DNA from 2 places in the Tatumella sp. JGM94 genome. Region 2 is predicted to be linked to the other one. Evidence: predicted binding sites of a transcription regulator. Region 2 holds the regulator's gene; the other holds the start of a gene.
The links. The regulator Fur, encoded in region 2, represses iron uptake genes when iron is present. The targets are predictions, from matches to a motif close to ATAATAATGAGAACNACTATCAA.

Region 1 (7,558 bases), on a different contig from region 2:
CATAGCCCGTAAGGCGGCTTTACTTTCCGGCAATAAAATAAGCTCATTACAGGTAACCACTTTTCCGCAGCGGCCGGCAGTATATTTCAGCGCCATCAGATGTTCTTCCCGGCTGAAGTCCGCCAGTGCATCGGCTACCATAAAGGGTTTTATATTACGCATAAAGGCATCTGTTGCTGTCGTCAGGCAGCCAATATGGGCATATACCCCGGTAATTATCAGCTGATCCCGCCCGGCATTTTTCAGTTGCTGTTCAAGATCTGCACGGTGGAAAGCGCTGTACCGCCATTTGGTCAGCACCTTGTCGTGTTCGCCAGGGGTCAGTGCATCAGTAACTTGCTGTTGTTCAGGATGACGGTTTAAGCCGGGTCCCCACATATCATTCAGCAACGCGCGATCTTCATCACTTTGCTGATCTGGTTGCGCGGTATAAAACACCGGGATCCCGAGGGCATAGCATTGGGCACGTAAACGGGCAATATTGTCCACTACCTGATGAATTAACGGGCTGTCACTGGCCCAGAAATTCAGGAAATAGTTCTGCATATCATGGATTAACAATGCTGCCCGTGCGGGTTCAAATACCCACTGTACTTTATTGTCGGGAAGTTCATCTGCGGCAGGCAGAGCATAGGATTCAAGTTTAGGGATACTCATGGTAACTCCATTGTCCGGTCGTCATTGGGTTATTTGGGCTGCTGGTTCAGCCATTCACGCAGGGCTTTTTTATCCACTTTCCCGACATGGGTTAAGGGCAGTGTGTCCTGCTGTACTATCCGGTCAGGCAGTTTAAATTCGGCGATACCCTGTTCACGCAGATGACGACGTAAATGTGCCGGTTTAACCGGTTGAGTCGCGACAATAAATGCGCAACTTTTCTCTCCCATCAGTTCATCATTCATTGATACCAGAGCAGCATGAATAATCTCCGGGTGACGTTGCAGCAGATTCTCTATCTCTTCGGCTGCGATCTTCTCACCTCCGCGGTTAATCTGATCTTTTTCCCGTCCCTGAACTTTGATGTTTCCTTCTGCGGTGATCTCAATCAGGTCGCCGGAACAGTAAAAGCCTTCGGCATCAAAGCAGGTCGCATTGTGAGCCGGGTTATTGAAATAGCCGCGGAATGTATAAGGCCCGCGTGTCAGCAGGCGGCCGGTAGTCCCCGGCGGTAACAGCCTGCCGTTCTCATCAGCCACCCGCACCTCGTCATCTTCAGACATTGGTCGTCCCTGGGTCGAAACAATAACCTCTTCGGGATCGTCGAGCCGTGTATAGTTCACCAGCCCTTCGGCCATGCCAAATACCTGTTGCAGCTGGCAGCCGATATCAGAAATTATCCGTCGTGCCAGAGATTCACTGAGCCGCGCCCCGCCGACCTGTAACACTTTTAAACAGCGAAGCTGCCGGGCATTTCCCTGATCACTGATCGATTGCAGCCACAGACTGACCGCCGGAGGAACCAGCGCGGTCATGGTGATCTGATGTTTCTCTATCAGCGGAAAGCATTGTGTGGCACTGGGGTCAGATGCCATTACCACGAAACCACCGGCATAAAATACCCCCAGACAGCCCGGAGAACTCATCGGGTAATTATGTGCAGCGGGCAGGGCGCACAGGTAGCGGGTATCCGCGTCGACGGCACAGATATCGTTGCTGGCACGGATACTGTAGTAGTAGTCATTATGGGTACGCGGGATCAGTTTCGGTGTACCGGTACTGCCGCCGGATAACTGGAAAAAAGCGACTTCATCTGCCGCAGTGGGATCAGCAACAAAATGCTCGCCGGGGGTGGTCAGCCAGTCCGTCAGACAGTTATCACCGGTGAGAGCATGGTGCATGACCACGGTTTTCAGTGACGGAACCTGTTGTATAAACTGGTCATCAGCAAACAGACCATGCCGGCGGTCAGCGATTAACAGTGCCGGGGAAATCTGTCCGGCGTAAGACAGTAATTCACTGCGCTGATGGCTGTACAGGGCATTGACCGGAGCCACGCCCAGTTTCAGGAGCGCAAAAAATACCAGGTAAAACTCGCAGTTATTACCCAGCTGTACTAAAGCGGTATCACCTTTCCTGAGTCCGGCCTGTTGCAGTTTTGCTGCCAGACGCGAACTGTAAAGTGCCAGCTGGCGGTAGCTCAGGCGGCTGTCATTATCAATGATGGCGATAGCATCATTATTCTGCTGGCGGTCTGAGATATCACTGAGTGGCCGATCCAGCCAGTACCCTTTACTGCGGTAACGGCTGGCCAGCGCGTCGGGCCAGCGGGTATAAGGGATAGTCATGGGAGTTACCTTTATTGGTCAAGCCCGAAAGCTTTCAGCATTGTTGTCAGTTTAACGCCGGTTTCCTGCCATTCAGCCTCCGGCACTGAAGCCGGTACAATGCCTGCCCCGGCAAACAGGGTGATGTCCTGCTTGTCTACCGTTGCACAGCGGATAGTGACGGCCCATTCACCATTTCCCTGGTCATCGCACCAGCCCACCATCCCGCCAAATAACTGGCGGTCAAAAGGTTCCAGCTGCCGGATTAATGTCAGTGCCTGAGTATGGGGGAAACCACTCAGGGCTGGGGTCGGGTGCAGCAATGCCGCCAGTTCAAGCGCATTTTGCTGCCGGTGGCTGACGGTTCCGTGGATCCGGGTCGCCAGATGCCATAATGTTCCGGTGGTCACCAGTTCCGGTACCGAGGGTACCGACAGTGTCTCGCTTACCGGTTGCAGCGTATTGCGCATCGCATCGGTGACCAGCCGGTGTTCATGGCGGTCCTTTTCTGAATTCATCAGCGTCTGGCCTGACTGCTGATCTGCGGCAGCCTCCGGATAACGGCGTGCTGACCCGGCCAGCGGGCAGGACCAGAAGTCAGTGCCTGCTTTTCTGAGCAACAATTCCGGACTGGCACCCAGTAACGCTGCGCCCGAAGACAGGGGGACATGGAAGTGATAATTATCCGGGTTTTGCTGCACAATCTGTGACATCAGAAGCTGCAGATCCGGTGGCTGCTGGCAGCGGGTCGTCAGTAACCGTGACAGAACGACTTTATCCAGTTCACCGCGTGCCATGGCCCGGACTGCTGAGGCGACCATTGCTGTAAATACGCTTTTTTCCGGTATCTGACGGGCAGGTAATGCTTCAATCCCGCCCCGTGGCGTGGTCTCAGTCACAGCGTTAAGCTGTCGACGATGGAAGAATGTACTTTGTTGCGGAATATACAATTCTGAAGGCTGGCGGGTATCAAAGGGGATAGCCCCGACAACCACCGGTCGCGTAATCCCGGCGGCCCGGGCATCCCTGAACGCCGTATCCAGCTGTTGTGCGATAAGAGACGGTGCGGAGGAGGTGGCGGATAACGGGCCAGACAAACGCCGGAAGCAACCCCGGGTAATCAGGCTTTTCCAGCCTGAGGTAAACAGAAAACGGCCTTGTAAGGAGGGAAATTCCTCAAAACAGGGATTTTCAACCTGTTCCTTTTCTACCATAATCGAGTCCTGGAATGATAAAATATCTAATAATGATTATCATTTGTATTGTTTCGTGTAACCTAACCGGATCCTTATAATGTGTCAATGAAATCGTCCTTTACAGGTGAAAATCCGCAGGAAATACGACAATCTCAATCAGTCAACCCCGGGGCTAAGCAATGAAAACAGTATGGTCAGGTTACAGAAGATGGTTAATGGTGCTTTTACTGCCTTTAAGCATACAGGTCAGCGCGATGGATGGCTGGCCGAGACAAATCAAGGCTGAAAACGGCACAGTCACTCTTCAGCAGCCACCTGAGCGTATTGTCTCCACCAGCGTGACTCTGACCGGATCACTGCTGGCGATTGATGCTCCGGTAGTCGGGAGTGGTGCCGGGGCCCCGGGCAGTCGTTTTACCGATGCTCAGGGTTTTTTCCGCCAATGGGGAGATATTGCCCGGCAGCGGAAGGTTAAACCCTTATATATCGGTGAGCCCAATATCGAAAGTATTGCCAGTGAAGCACCGGATCTGATTCTGGTCAGTGCGACAGGAAATGACAGTGCTCTGCGCATGGTCAGCCAGTTATCGGCGATTGCCCCTGTGCTGGTAGTGAATTATGACGATAAAAGCTGGCAGCAACTGGTGACTGTGCTGGGGCAGGCGACCGGTCATGAGGCTCAGGCAGCACAGAAAGTTGCAGAATTTGATCAGCGGGAAAAAGCATTAAAACCCGGGTTACGCCTGCCACCACAGCCAGTCTCTGCCATGGTGTGGAATGGCGGCGGACGTGAAGTCAATCTGTGGACCCGTGAGTCAGCCCAGGGAAAACTGCTGGAACAACTTGGATTTAGCCTGGCGATACCGCCATCCTCTGTCACCGGTAACGTTAGTATGGGGCAGCGTAAAGATATTATTCAGTTATCAGGGGAAAACCTGGCCACGGGGCTGGACGGTAAAAGCTGGCTGTTATTCGCCAGTACTGACAGCACGGTTCCTTCAGTGCTCAGTGACCCGTTTCTCTCACAGACAGAAGCGGTCAGCAATAAAAACGTCTATGGGATGGGGGCTGACAATTTCCGACTGGATTATTATAGTGCCAGCCATCTGCTGACGACCCTGCAAAAACTCTTTGCAGATTAAGCCCCCGTAACCGGGGACAGCCGGTATTTCTCTGTTGCTGACGGTATATTCATTTCCTGCGGGCAGCGAGTATTTTAGTGCGATGAAGGTTCTGAGAGTGATGCGCCAACCGTATTTGCTGATATTGCTGTTACTGTTGTTTATTTTGCTGACCACCCTGAGTCTGATGGCCGGGGCGAAGCTGATCCCGGTGACGGAAAGCTGGCAGGCGCTGGTATCGTCAGGCCCCTGTAGCTCTCAGGACTGTACGATTATCCGTTTTGCAAGACTCCCCCGGACTCTGGCCGGAATTGCCGCCGGTATTTCGCTGGGGGTGGCCGGGGTACTGATGCAAACGCTGACCCGTAACCCGCTGGCCGACCCCGGTCTGCTTGGTATTAACTCCGGTGCGTCTTTTGCCATTGTTCTGGGTATTGCCCTGACCGGGGCTGATACCCCGCAGGCCTGGCTTGGCTTTGCCTTTGGCGGTGCAGTGTTTGCCTTACTGATCGTCGCCCTGACAGGGGCGGCGGCTGGCGGCCGTGTTAATCCGGTCCGGCTGACTCTGGCCGGGGTTGCCCTGGCAGCGGTACTGGAAGGCATCACTAACGGGTTCTCACTGATGAATCCTGATATCTATGATCATCTGCGTTTCTGGCTCAGTGGCTCGCTGGATATCCGTCAGTTCTCTTCTCTGGCCGTTGTTACCCCGGCCATTGTTGTGGCTGTATTACTGGCCTTATTACTTAGTAAATCCCTGAATAATCTCAGTATGGGGGGAGATATGGCAACCACTCTCGGCACCCGGGTGCTGGGTACCCAGCTGAGTGGTCTGCTGGCGGTGGCTCTGCTGGCCGGTTCAGCCACGGCACTGACCGGGCCGATAGCCTTCGTCGGCCTGATTGCGCCTCATCTGGGCCGCTTACTGGCAGGTGCCGATCACCGCCGTTTGTTACCGGTCACGCTGTTCCTGACACCTTGTCTGTTGCTGTCAGCCGATATCGCCGGGCGGTTTATGGCTGCCGGAGAACTGCGGGTGTCGATTGTGACAGCATTTATCGGCGCGCCGGTATTGATCTTTCTGATCCGTCGTCAGCCCGCGGGAGGTCTCTGATGGCTGGCCGGACCCTGACAGTATTACTCTGTTTACTGGCCGTTATGATTGCTGTCAGTGTGCTGTCCCTGAGCCGCGGCACTCTGGTACTGAGCAGTAGCCAGCTTTGGCAAGTACTGAATGGCAGTGCACCACGGGCTGTTACGATGATAGTGATGGACTGGCGATTACCGCGGGTAGTGACTGCACTGTTGACCGGTGCCGCACTGGCTCTCAGCGGTGCAATATTTCAGTCACTGTTACGTAATCCGCTTGGCAGTCCGGATGTTCTGGGGTTTAACACCGGCGCATTTTCGGCCGTCTTGCTGGTGATGGTATTTTTACCGGGACAGCCTGCTGTTCTGGCGCTGGCGGCGCTGGCTGGCGGACTGATCACGGCAGTTTTGGTCTATATATTCTCCTGGCGGCGGGGAGTGGATACTTTCCGGCTGATTATTGTCGGCATTGGTGTCCGTGCCTTACTGATGTCTCTGAATAGCTGGCTTATCACTTCAGCTTCACTGGATACGGCATTATCCGCCGGATTATGGAGTGCCGGTTCACTGAATGGCATCAGCTGGCACAGCCTGCCACCGGTTGCCCTGATCCTGTTACTGGCCAGTGTCGCGACCGGATTACTGGCCAGACGTATGCGTTTACTGGAGATGGGGGATGATATGGCAGCTGCGCTGGGGGTTCCGGTTGAGCGCAGCAGGATGCTGTTAATGCTGACGGGAGTCATACTGACCGCGGTATCGACGGCGCTGATTGGTCCGGTTTCTTTTATCGCGCTGGTGGCCCCGCAAATTGCCAGCCGCTTATGCCGTAACGGACACTCCCGGCTGACCGCCAGTGCTTTCTGTGGGGCGATTTTATTGCTGGCAGCAGACTATATTGCCAGCCATCTGTTTGTTCCGTATCAGCTGCCGGTGGGAGTGGTCACGGTGAGTCTGGGCGGGATTTACTTAATGAGTTTACTGGTCAGAGAGGCCCGTCGTAAATGACTGACAGACAATCACCGCTGCTGGGACAGCATCTGACACTCGGTTACGATAACAAGATTGTTGCCCGCGATCTATCCGTGGCTATCCCCCGGGGGGAAGTGACCGTGATTATTGGCCCCAATGCCTGTGGTAAGTCGACCCTGTTGCGGACGATGAGCCGGTTACTGACACCGGTTGCTGGCCATATTGTGCTGAACGGTGCCGATATCAACAGCTATCCGACAAAAGAGGTTGCCAGACGGCTGGGGTTGCTGCCCCAGTCACCGGATGCGCCGGCCGGAATTACGGTCCGTGAACTGGTTTCCCGCGGGCGTTATCCCCATCAGCATCTGTTTGGCCGCTGGCGCGGTGAAGACACCCGTGCAGTCGATGATGCAATGCAGGCTACCCGGGTCGGTCACCTGGCCGGACAAACGGTGGATACTCTGTCGGGAGGACAGCGGCAGCGGGTGTGGATCGCCATGGTACTGGCGCAGCAGACACCGTTGCTGTTGCTGGATGAACCGACCACCTGGCTGGATATAACCCATCAGATCGAACTGATGGAATTAATCCGGGATCTTAACCGGCAACACGGACGCACCCTGGTAGTGGTCTTACATGAACTGAATCATGCCTGTCGTTATGCAACGCACCTGATTGCGATGCGTGATGGTCAGATTATTGCGGAAGGCAAACCCTGCGATATTGTGACCCCGGCGCTGATTGAGCAGGTTTACGGGCTGAAATGTATGATAATCAGTGATCCGGTAGCAGGGACACCGATGATTGTACCGCTGGGCAGAGAACAACCGTCCGTATAACCTGCTGTACCATGCCGGACGATACAATCTTCGTCCGGCATGAACAGTTTATGGTGCAGATGCTTTCAGATACTGAT
Region 2 (7,558 bases):
TGAACGGGGTATAAACATTGTACATTGTCCCTTTACCGGTCAGCACACTGCCCGGCGGCAACAGGGTCCCGTCATGAAATCCTTCACAGATAATACCGCTGGCGGAGAGCTGCTGTTCTGCCAGCCGGTCCCGTCGTTGTTCATTGAGTTCATACTGGTAATTATAAAACAGCTGAGTTGCCTGATGCTTTATACAGAGCGTTGTCAGACAGGAGACACTGTCGGTAAAACTGTCAGCAGAGGCATATAATAACGGGATACGGAGTGCCGATAATTCTTCACTCAGCAGTTTCAGCCCGTCGCGGATAAATTCCAGCTGACGACCAGAAACATCATGCTGCTGCCATTGCCCCGGGGTGGCAATATACAGAGCAATGACCCTTGCCTGAGGATCCTGGCAGGCGGCATAAAGTGCAGGATTATCATGCAGTCGTAAATCTGCACGCAGCCAGACAATATGTGTTTTCACTTATCCTCCTGTAATTCAGTACATTTCCGCGCCGAAGGCAGATAAGGAAACAGATAGCGTTGCGATTCAAGCCAGGGATGAGGGTATTCCGCCAGTAACTGACGTAATTCCGTGACCGGTACGGAAAGAGGGAGTAACCCGCAACGATAGTGTTCAATAGTTTCCGTCAGGTGCTGGCGCCGGGCGCTACTCAGGTAAGGCCTGAAATATCCCTGAATATGCATCAGGACATTGGTATGGTTGGCACGGCTGTCAGGTAATAACATGATTGCCATCATCCTGCTGCGATACTCTGCGGCAAAATCTTTCAGGGACGACCATTCAGATATCCCTGCCACCAGCGGCCCCAGCTGACGATATAACGGCTGTGAGTGTGCCAGTAACAACGATTTATACCGGCTATGGAACTGAATCAGCTGATGCGCACTGAGCCGCGACTCACACAATGCATCGAACTCGGCACGGGCGCTGACTGCCTGAATAAACAGCCGCCGTTGTTCAGGATCCTGAAGTCCGTCCTCACTGCAGACCGGCATATCGACCAGCTGCCGTTGCAAATGTTGCGGAGAAAATAGCGCATCACCGGACTCAGTAACATTGCGGCTGACAATGATGCCGCTGACCGGTAATTCAGGGTAATAAGCCTTGGGCTGCGTATTGCTCCGGGCCACATCACAGTCCTGAAGCATGCCGGACAACTCAGTCAGCGGCAGCTGTAGCAGTTGCCATTCGGCGGGCAATGCCATCAGCAGGTGCTCAGTCACCGGGGCATAATCAGAACCGGCCAGCAGGCCAGCGACGACTAAAGGAGGCATAAACTTGTACCTTGTTAGAATTTTGTACAAGTTTACAATATCGTCCCGCGCCACGTAAAGGTCCTCTTGCCTGGCGGGGATGCGCGGGGGATGGCACTGTTATTGCTTCTGCCTGGCTCAAAACTCCGGGCCGCCAGGATAAAAAAAGGCGCTGATATCAGCGCCTTTGTTACTATGGATAGCCGTCAGGCATTTTTCAGCACTTCGCTGACAATCTGTACGGCTTCTTTTTCAATTTTCTCGCGATGTTCTGCGCCGAGGAAACTCTCACAATAGATTTTGTAAGCATCTTCGGTCCCTGACGGACGTGCAGCAAACCAGCCGTTCGCGGTCATCACTTTCAGACCACCGATAGAGGCACCATTACCCGGAGCGTCAGTCAGACGGGCAATGATCGGATCGCCCGCCAGTGTCTCTGCGCTGACCATTTCAGGAGACAGCTTAGATAACGCCGCCTTCTGTGATGTACTGGCCGCAGCCTGCAGACGGTTATAACTCGGCGACCCAAATTTCTCCGCCAGGTTATCATAGTGCTGTTGCGGATTAAGTCCTGTCACAGCGGTAATTTCTGCCGCCAGCAGGCACATAATAATACCGTCTTTATCCGTGGACCATGGCGTGCCATCAAAACGCAGGAATGAAGCACCGGCGCTCTCTTCTCCACCGAACCCAAGGCTGCCATCAAACAGACCATCCACGAACCATTTGAAACCCACCGGGACTTCGACCAGTTTACGACCGAGATCCTGCACTACCCGGTCAATCATGGCACTGGACACCAGGGTTTTACCCACAGCAACTTCCGGTGACCATTGTTTACGGTGACGGAACAGATAATTAATTGCGACCGCCAGATAGTGGTTAGGATTCATTAATCCGGCTGGCGTCACGATACCATGCCGGTCATAGTCCGGATCGTTGGCAAAAGCTAAATCAAACTTATCACGCAGCGCCAGTAAGCCCGCCATTGCACATTCGGATGAACAATCCATACGGATTGCGCCATCTTTATCGAGATGCATAAAACGGAAGGTCTGATCGATAGCATCATTTACCAGCGTAATATTCAGCTGATAATGTTCTGCAATACGTGGCCAGTAGGCAATGCCTGAACCGCCCAGCGGATCAACACCGATGGTCAGATTAGCGTTTCTGATGGCATCAAAATCAATAATCTCTGCCAGCCCTTCAATATACGGCTGTACCAGATCCTGCTCATGAATCAGACCGCTGGCGGCAGCCTGTGCCGGGGTGTAACGTTTTATATCCCGTAATTCATCTTTTATCAGCTGGTTAGCACGTGCTTCAACCACTTTCGTGACATTGGTATCCGCAGGTCCGCCATTGGGCGGATTATATTTGATCCCCCCGTCTTCAGGCGGATTATGAGAAGGCGTTATGACAATACCGTCAGCCAGCGAAGCGCCACGTTTATTATGTTCGAGGATTGCGTTAGAGATAGCCGGTGTCGGTGTATAGCCATTATCCTGCTGGACAATCACTTCAACGCCATTCGCCGTCAGCACTTCCAGTACTGAAAGAATTGCTGGCTCTGAAAGTGCATGAGTATCTTTACCTACATAACATGGCCCGGTAATTCCATTTTTTTTGCGTTCCTCGGCAATAGCCTGGGCGATAGCAAGGATATGTGTTTCATTGAAGCTGTTACGTGCTGCACTACCACGGTGGCCGGAGGTGCCGAATTTAACGGCATGTTCACTGTCAGAAACATCCGGTTTCAGTACATAATATTGTGATGTCAGTTGTGCAACATTAATCAGATCACTCTGCTGAGCAGGTTGCCCTGCCCGTGGGTGATTGGCCATCGACATTTCTCCCTAACGCTTAAGTTCGGATTAAATAGTACCGCAAACTTTGTCAGCAAGCTCCTGAGGGAACTTCATCGACTGCATAATATGTTCAATCATGCTGCATTTGCGGCCGGTATTCGTATTAGTAATCACCCAATACGGGGTTCCGGGAATATGTTTTGGTTTGGTATGCGTACCATTCTGTAACAATGTTTGTTCATCACCGGCAAAATACACCCGGGTGCGGCCCTGCATGGTGGTGGTAGCTACCTGAAATTCCCGCGGGTCCAGCCGGTAGAGGGTGGATAACACCATCATAAACCGGTTAACAGCACGTTTTTGTTCCGCATATTCGTCAGATAACAGCAATTCACGTACGGTACGGACCCGATCCTGCGGGCGAGAGCCAGCTCGGGTTTCTGCCAGTAGCGGCGTATCACGTTTCTCAGACGGTATTTCCTGAGCCGCGGATTCCGCCAGCCCGGATACATTCAGCATTCTGCGTAATATATCAGAGGCACTTTCACCAATATGGTGTGTATGGCTGGCAATATAACGATAAAGATCATCGTCTATTTCAATCGTTTTCATCTTATTCCGTACTGTTATGACTGGGGTAAAATGTCTTCCTGCGCAGTTGTGCCGCTAAATATCCGGTATTCTGCGCCCGATATTTTACCAGGTGATTATAAAATTAAACTCAGCGAAGCCGGAAGCGCTGAATAGCAATTCCGCTAAAAGTCAGATAATACCCTAAACATTTTCTGCTGAGTTCATGAAAGATTAAACCATGATACCCTAAGCCAGGCTTTCAACCGTAAGAACTTTGCCATGATTTTAAACAGCCGTCTGCAAACTGAACAATTTGATGAAGAATTATCCCCGATCTTATTGATCCATGGGTTGTTTGGCAGCCTGGATAACCTGGGGGTATTGGCCCGTCATCTGAAATCCCGCGCGCCGGTGGTTCAGGTCGATGTGCGAAACCACGGACATTCTCCGCGGGCAGCAGAGATGTCCTATGCCGCCATGGCCCGGGATATGCTCGATACTCTCGACCATCTGCAACTCGGAACGGTGAATGTTATCGGCCATTCGATGGGCGGAAAAATTGCCATGGCCATGTCCGCACTGGCACCGGCACGGATCAAACGACTGGTGATGATTGATATTGCCCCGGTCGATTATCAGATTCGTCGCCATGACGATATTTTCGCAGCACTGCGGGCGGTCAGTCAGGCAGCGGTCACCCGAAGAGATGCGGCGGCGGAACTGATGAGACCCATACTCAGGGATGAGATGGTGATTAATTTTCTGCTTAAATCTTTTCATCAGGGAGAATGGTTGTTTAATGTGCCGGCTTTATGGGAAAACTACACCACCATTGCTGGCTGGGAAACCTGCCCTTGCTGGCCTCATCCGGCATTATTTATCGGCGGAGGTGCATCACCTTACCTTGACCCGCTGTACCGTACCCCGTTACTGGCACAATTTCCCTGTGCGAAAGCACATATCATTGCCGGTGCCGGTCACTGGGTCCATGCGGAAAAACCTGTGGCAGTGCTCAACGCAGTTCAGCGTTTTTTATACGGCCCGCAGAAAACTCAGGGCTGAGATGGTTTAAACATTGGCGTCCTTCATCGCACTGGAGTATGATTGCGCGCTAAATTTTTATCGTGTGCTTTTAACATGATAACGGTATTCATTCATCATAAGCTGCGTGTATCTGATACATAGCAGGTGTTCAGTTTCAAAAATCATGGCAAAAGAAAATACGGATCGTACCACGCTCGATTTGTTCGCCAACGAACGCCGGCCCGGTCGTCCCAAAACCAGTCTGCTTTCCCGGGATGAGCAATTGCGGATAAATAAGCGCAATCAACTGAAACGAGATAAAGTCCGAGGTTTACAACGGGTTGAACTCAAAATGAACACTGAAGTCGTCGATGCTCTGAACGCGCTGGCTGCGGAACGTAACCTGAGCCGCAGTGAACTTATTGAACAAATTATTCTGGCACAGCTAAAGCAGGACTGAGTTCAGGGAAACGCACTCAGGGACAAATCTGACCGGTTTACAAGTTCCGCACACATCGCAGGTCTGTTATCATCTGCGCATCTGTAGTGACATTACAATTATCTGATTCGAAGATTCAAGAGGTTATCCCCACATGGCAATCGTAGGCATCTTTTTTGGCAGCGATACCGGCAACACAGAAAACATCGCGAAAATGATCCAGAAACAATTGGGTAAAGACGTTGCTGAAGTGCACGATATCGCTAAGAGTACCAAAGAAGATTTGGAAGCTTTCGATATTCTGCTGCTGGGCATCCCGACCTGGTACTATGGCGAAGCACAATGCGACTGGGATGACTTCTTCCCGACCCTCGAAGAAATTGATTTTAACGGTAAGCTGGTTGCGCTGTTTGGTTGCGGTGATCAGGAAGACTACGCCGAATATTTCTGTGATGCACTGGGTACCCTGCGTGACATTATCGAGCCAAAAGGCGCGGTGATTGTCGGCCACTGGCCGACTGCCGGTTACCATTTTGAAGCATCCAAAGGCCTTGCCGATGACAACCACTTCCTCGGACTGGCGATTGACGAAGATCGTCAGCCAGAGCTGACTGCTGAGCGTGTCAGCCAGTGGGTAAACCAGATTTCGGACGAACTGCAGCTGAAAGAAATCCTCGAAGCTTAATAGGGGTTTTAGTATCAGTTGTGATACTGTTTACTTCAGACACTTGCGGGAACGACTAACATGACCAGAAGAACCCGCACTCTTCTTTTCGGCAGCGCCCGGCTTATAAGAGATGTCAGGGTCAGACCCTGACAGAGTTGATGCACCGGACCTGAGCACAGTAAAACACTTTATTGAAGTGTTATTGGTGCGTTGTTTTCAGGTCTGTAGTTTCAATTTTGGTGTATCAGTCCTATAATGGACTAACAATTATAAGGTCATTATCTAACAAACTTCAGGGCTTCTTGCCAAAGTCATTTTTCAAAAGTAACAGGACATAAACTGCATGACTGACAACAACTCCGCATTGAAGAAGGCTGGCCTGAAAGTTACCCTTCCAAGACTGAAAATTCTGGAAGTGCTTCAGGAACCAGAATGCCACCATGTCAGTGCGGAAGACTTGTATAAACGCCTGATCGATATGGGTGAAGAAATTGGTCTGGCCACCGTTTACCGTGTGCTTAACCAGTTTGATGATGCGGGCATCGTTACCCGTCACAACTTCGAAGGCGGTAAGTCAGTTTTTGAATTGACTCAGCAGCAACATCATGACCACCTGATCTGCCTGGATTGCGGCAGAGTGATTGAGTTCAGTGATGAGTCAATTGAACAACGCCAGCGTGAAATCGCAACCCGGTTTGGTATTAAGCTAACTAACCATAGTCTTTATCTGTATGGTCACTGTACAGAAGGTGACTGCCGCGAAGATGATTCATTACATAACGATAAATAACCCGGCCCTGTTCAGGTTGTAACTGTTATCTGATGACGGATGTTTACCGTCATAGTCTTACAGATAAAAAACCCGCAAATTGCGGGTTTTTTTATCTGCCCTTCCCTCTGTTATCCGGCCACCGGAGCTACTGAAGGACTAAAGCGTTTACCGTCAGGGCTGACGGATCTGACCAGTACGTTACCGGCCACCGCAGGAGCTTTCAGACTGTTATACGGTAGCCATTGCTGACCACCATCGACGGAATATTCAATAGCGACCCCGGGTAAAGCAGTGTTAGCCTGCAGAGTGCCGTTGATGATCACCGCGCCGGGCACAGGTATACGGTAATTTATACCGGCCGTATCCAGCCGTATCAGGGCTGACTGCCCCAAAAGATTAGCAAAGCGCTGCCAGTCATTATCCAGCCGTTGCTGATCGACATGCTGTGTTTTCCCTTTTTCAAAATACTGGTCCTGTTTATACGGTAATTCCCAGTCAGCTTTATGCCAGGCCCGCTCTGCCACGGAAAATAACCGTGGATATAACCGGTACTCCATCTGCTGATCGGTACGCACTATTTCACTCCAGACCTGTGCTGACATACCATAAGCCCCCGGCCAGTGACCGGCAGAATTGGCCGCAAAGCTGTTACCATCACGGTCCGTAGATGTTTCTGCATTTTGTGGCAGGTTATCCGGCGCGAAACTGAAGATCTTCCGCTCATCAGTGAAACGGGTTGCCCAGTAATAGCCGGGTTCCTGAGGATTCACTTCATAGGGCATATCCAGATAAAGATAATCAGGATTAGATACAATCACCCGATAACCTTTATTCGCCCAGTCATTGACTGAACTGACGCCCCCCCAATAGAGGGTATCCCAGAAATTCACCAGATTATCTCTGGTACTAAACTGACGGTTATCACTGATTTCTTTCAGTCCGTCCTGCCAGGCCTGAATACCCTTCAGCCCGTGAGATTTGGCCAGCTGGCTGACCTGCAATGCAAACCA

Region 1: the regulator Fur is predicted to act here: its motif matches at 3,505-3,527, upstream of JK216_RS08365 (isochorismate synthase).

Annotation. Positions count from the first base shown of each region.
Region 1 is NZ_JAERJN010000009.1:57,248-64,805, reverse strand. Features, by position in the region: gene JK216_RS08375 (isochorismatase) at 1-657, opposite strand, end outside; gene JK216_RS08370 ((2,3-dihydroxybenzoyl)adenylate synthase) at 687-2,285, opposite strand; gene JK216_RS08365 (isochorismate synthase) at 2,297-3,478, opposite strand; gene fepB (Fe2+-enterobactin ABC transporter substrate-binding protein) at 3,676-4,602, shown strand; gene fepD (Fe(3+)-siderophore ABC transporter permease) at 4,703-5,695, shown strand; gene fepG (iron-enterobactin ABC transporter permease) at 5,740-6,678, shown strand; gene JK216_RS08345 (ATP-binding cassette domain-containing protein) at 6,675-7,481, shown strand; gene JK216_RS08340 (enterobactin synthase subunit F) at 7,530-7,558, opposite strand, start outside.
Region 2 is NZ_JAERJN010000006.1:14,596-22,153, reverse strand. Features, by position in the region: gene phrB (deoxyribodipyrimidine photo-lyase) at 1-469, opposite strand, end outside; gene JK216_RS05885 (DUF1722 domain-containing protein) at 466-1,284, opposite strand; gene pgm (phosphoglucomutase (alpha-D-glucose-1,6-bisphosphate-dependent)) at 1,470-3,110, opposite strand; gene seqA (replication initiation negative regulator SeqA) at 3,141-3,686, opposite strand; gene ybfF (esterase) at 3,927-4,709, shown strand; gene ybfE (LexA regulated protein) at 4,855-5,130, shown strand; gene fldA (flavodoxin FldA) at 5,264-5,794, shown strand; gene fur (ferric iron uptake transcriptional regulator) at 6,120-6,566, shown strand; gene JK216_RS05850 (family 20 glycosylhydrolase) at 6,677-7,558, opposite strand, start outside.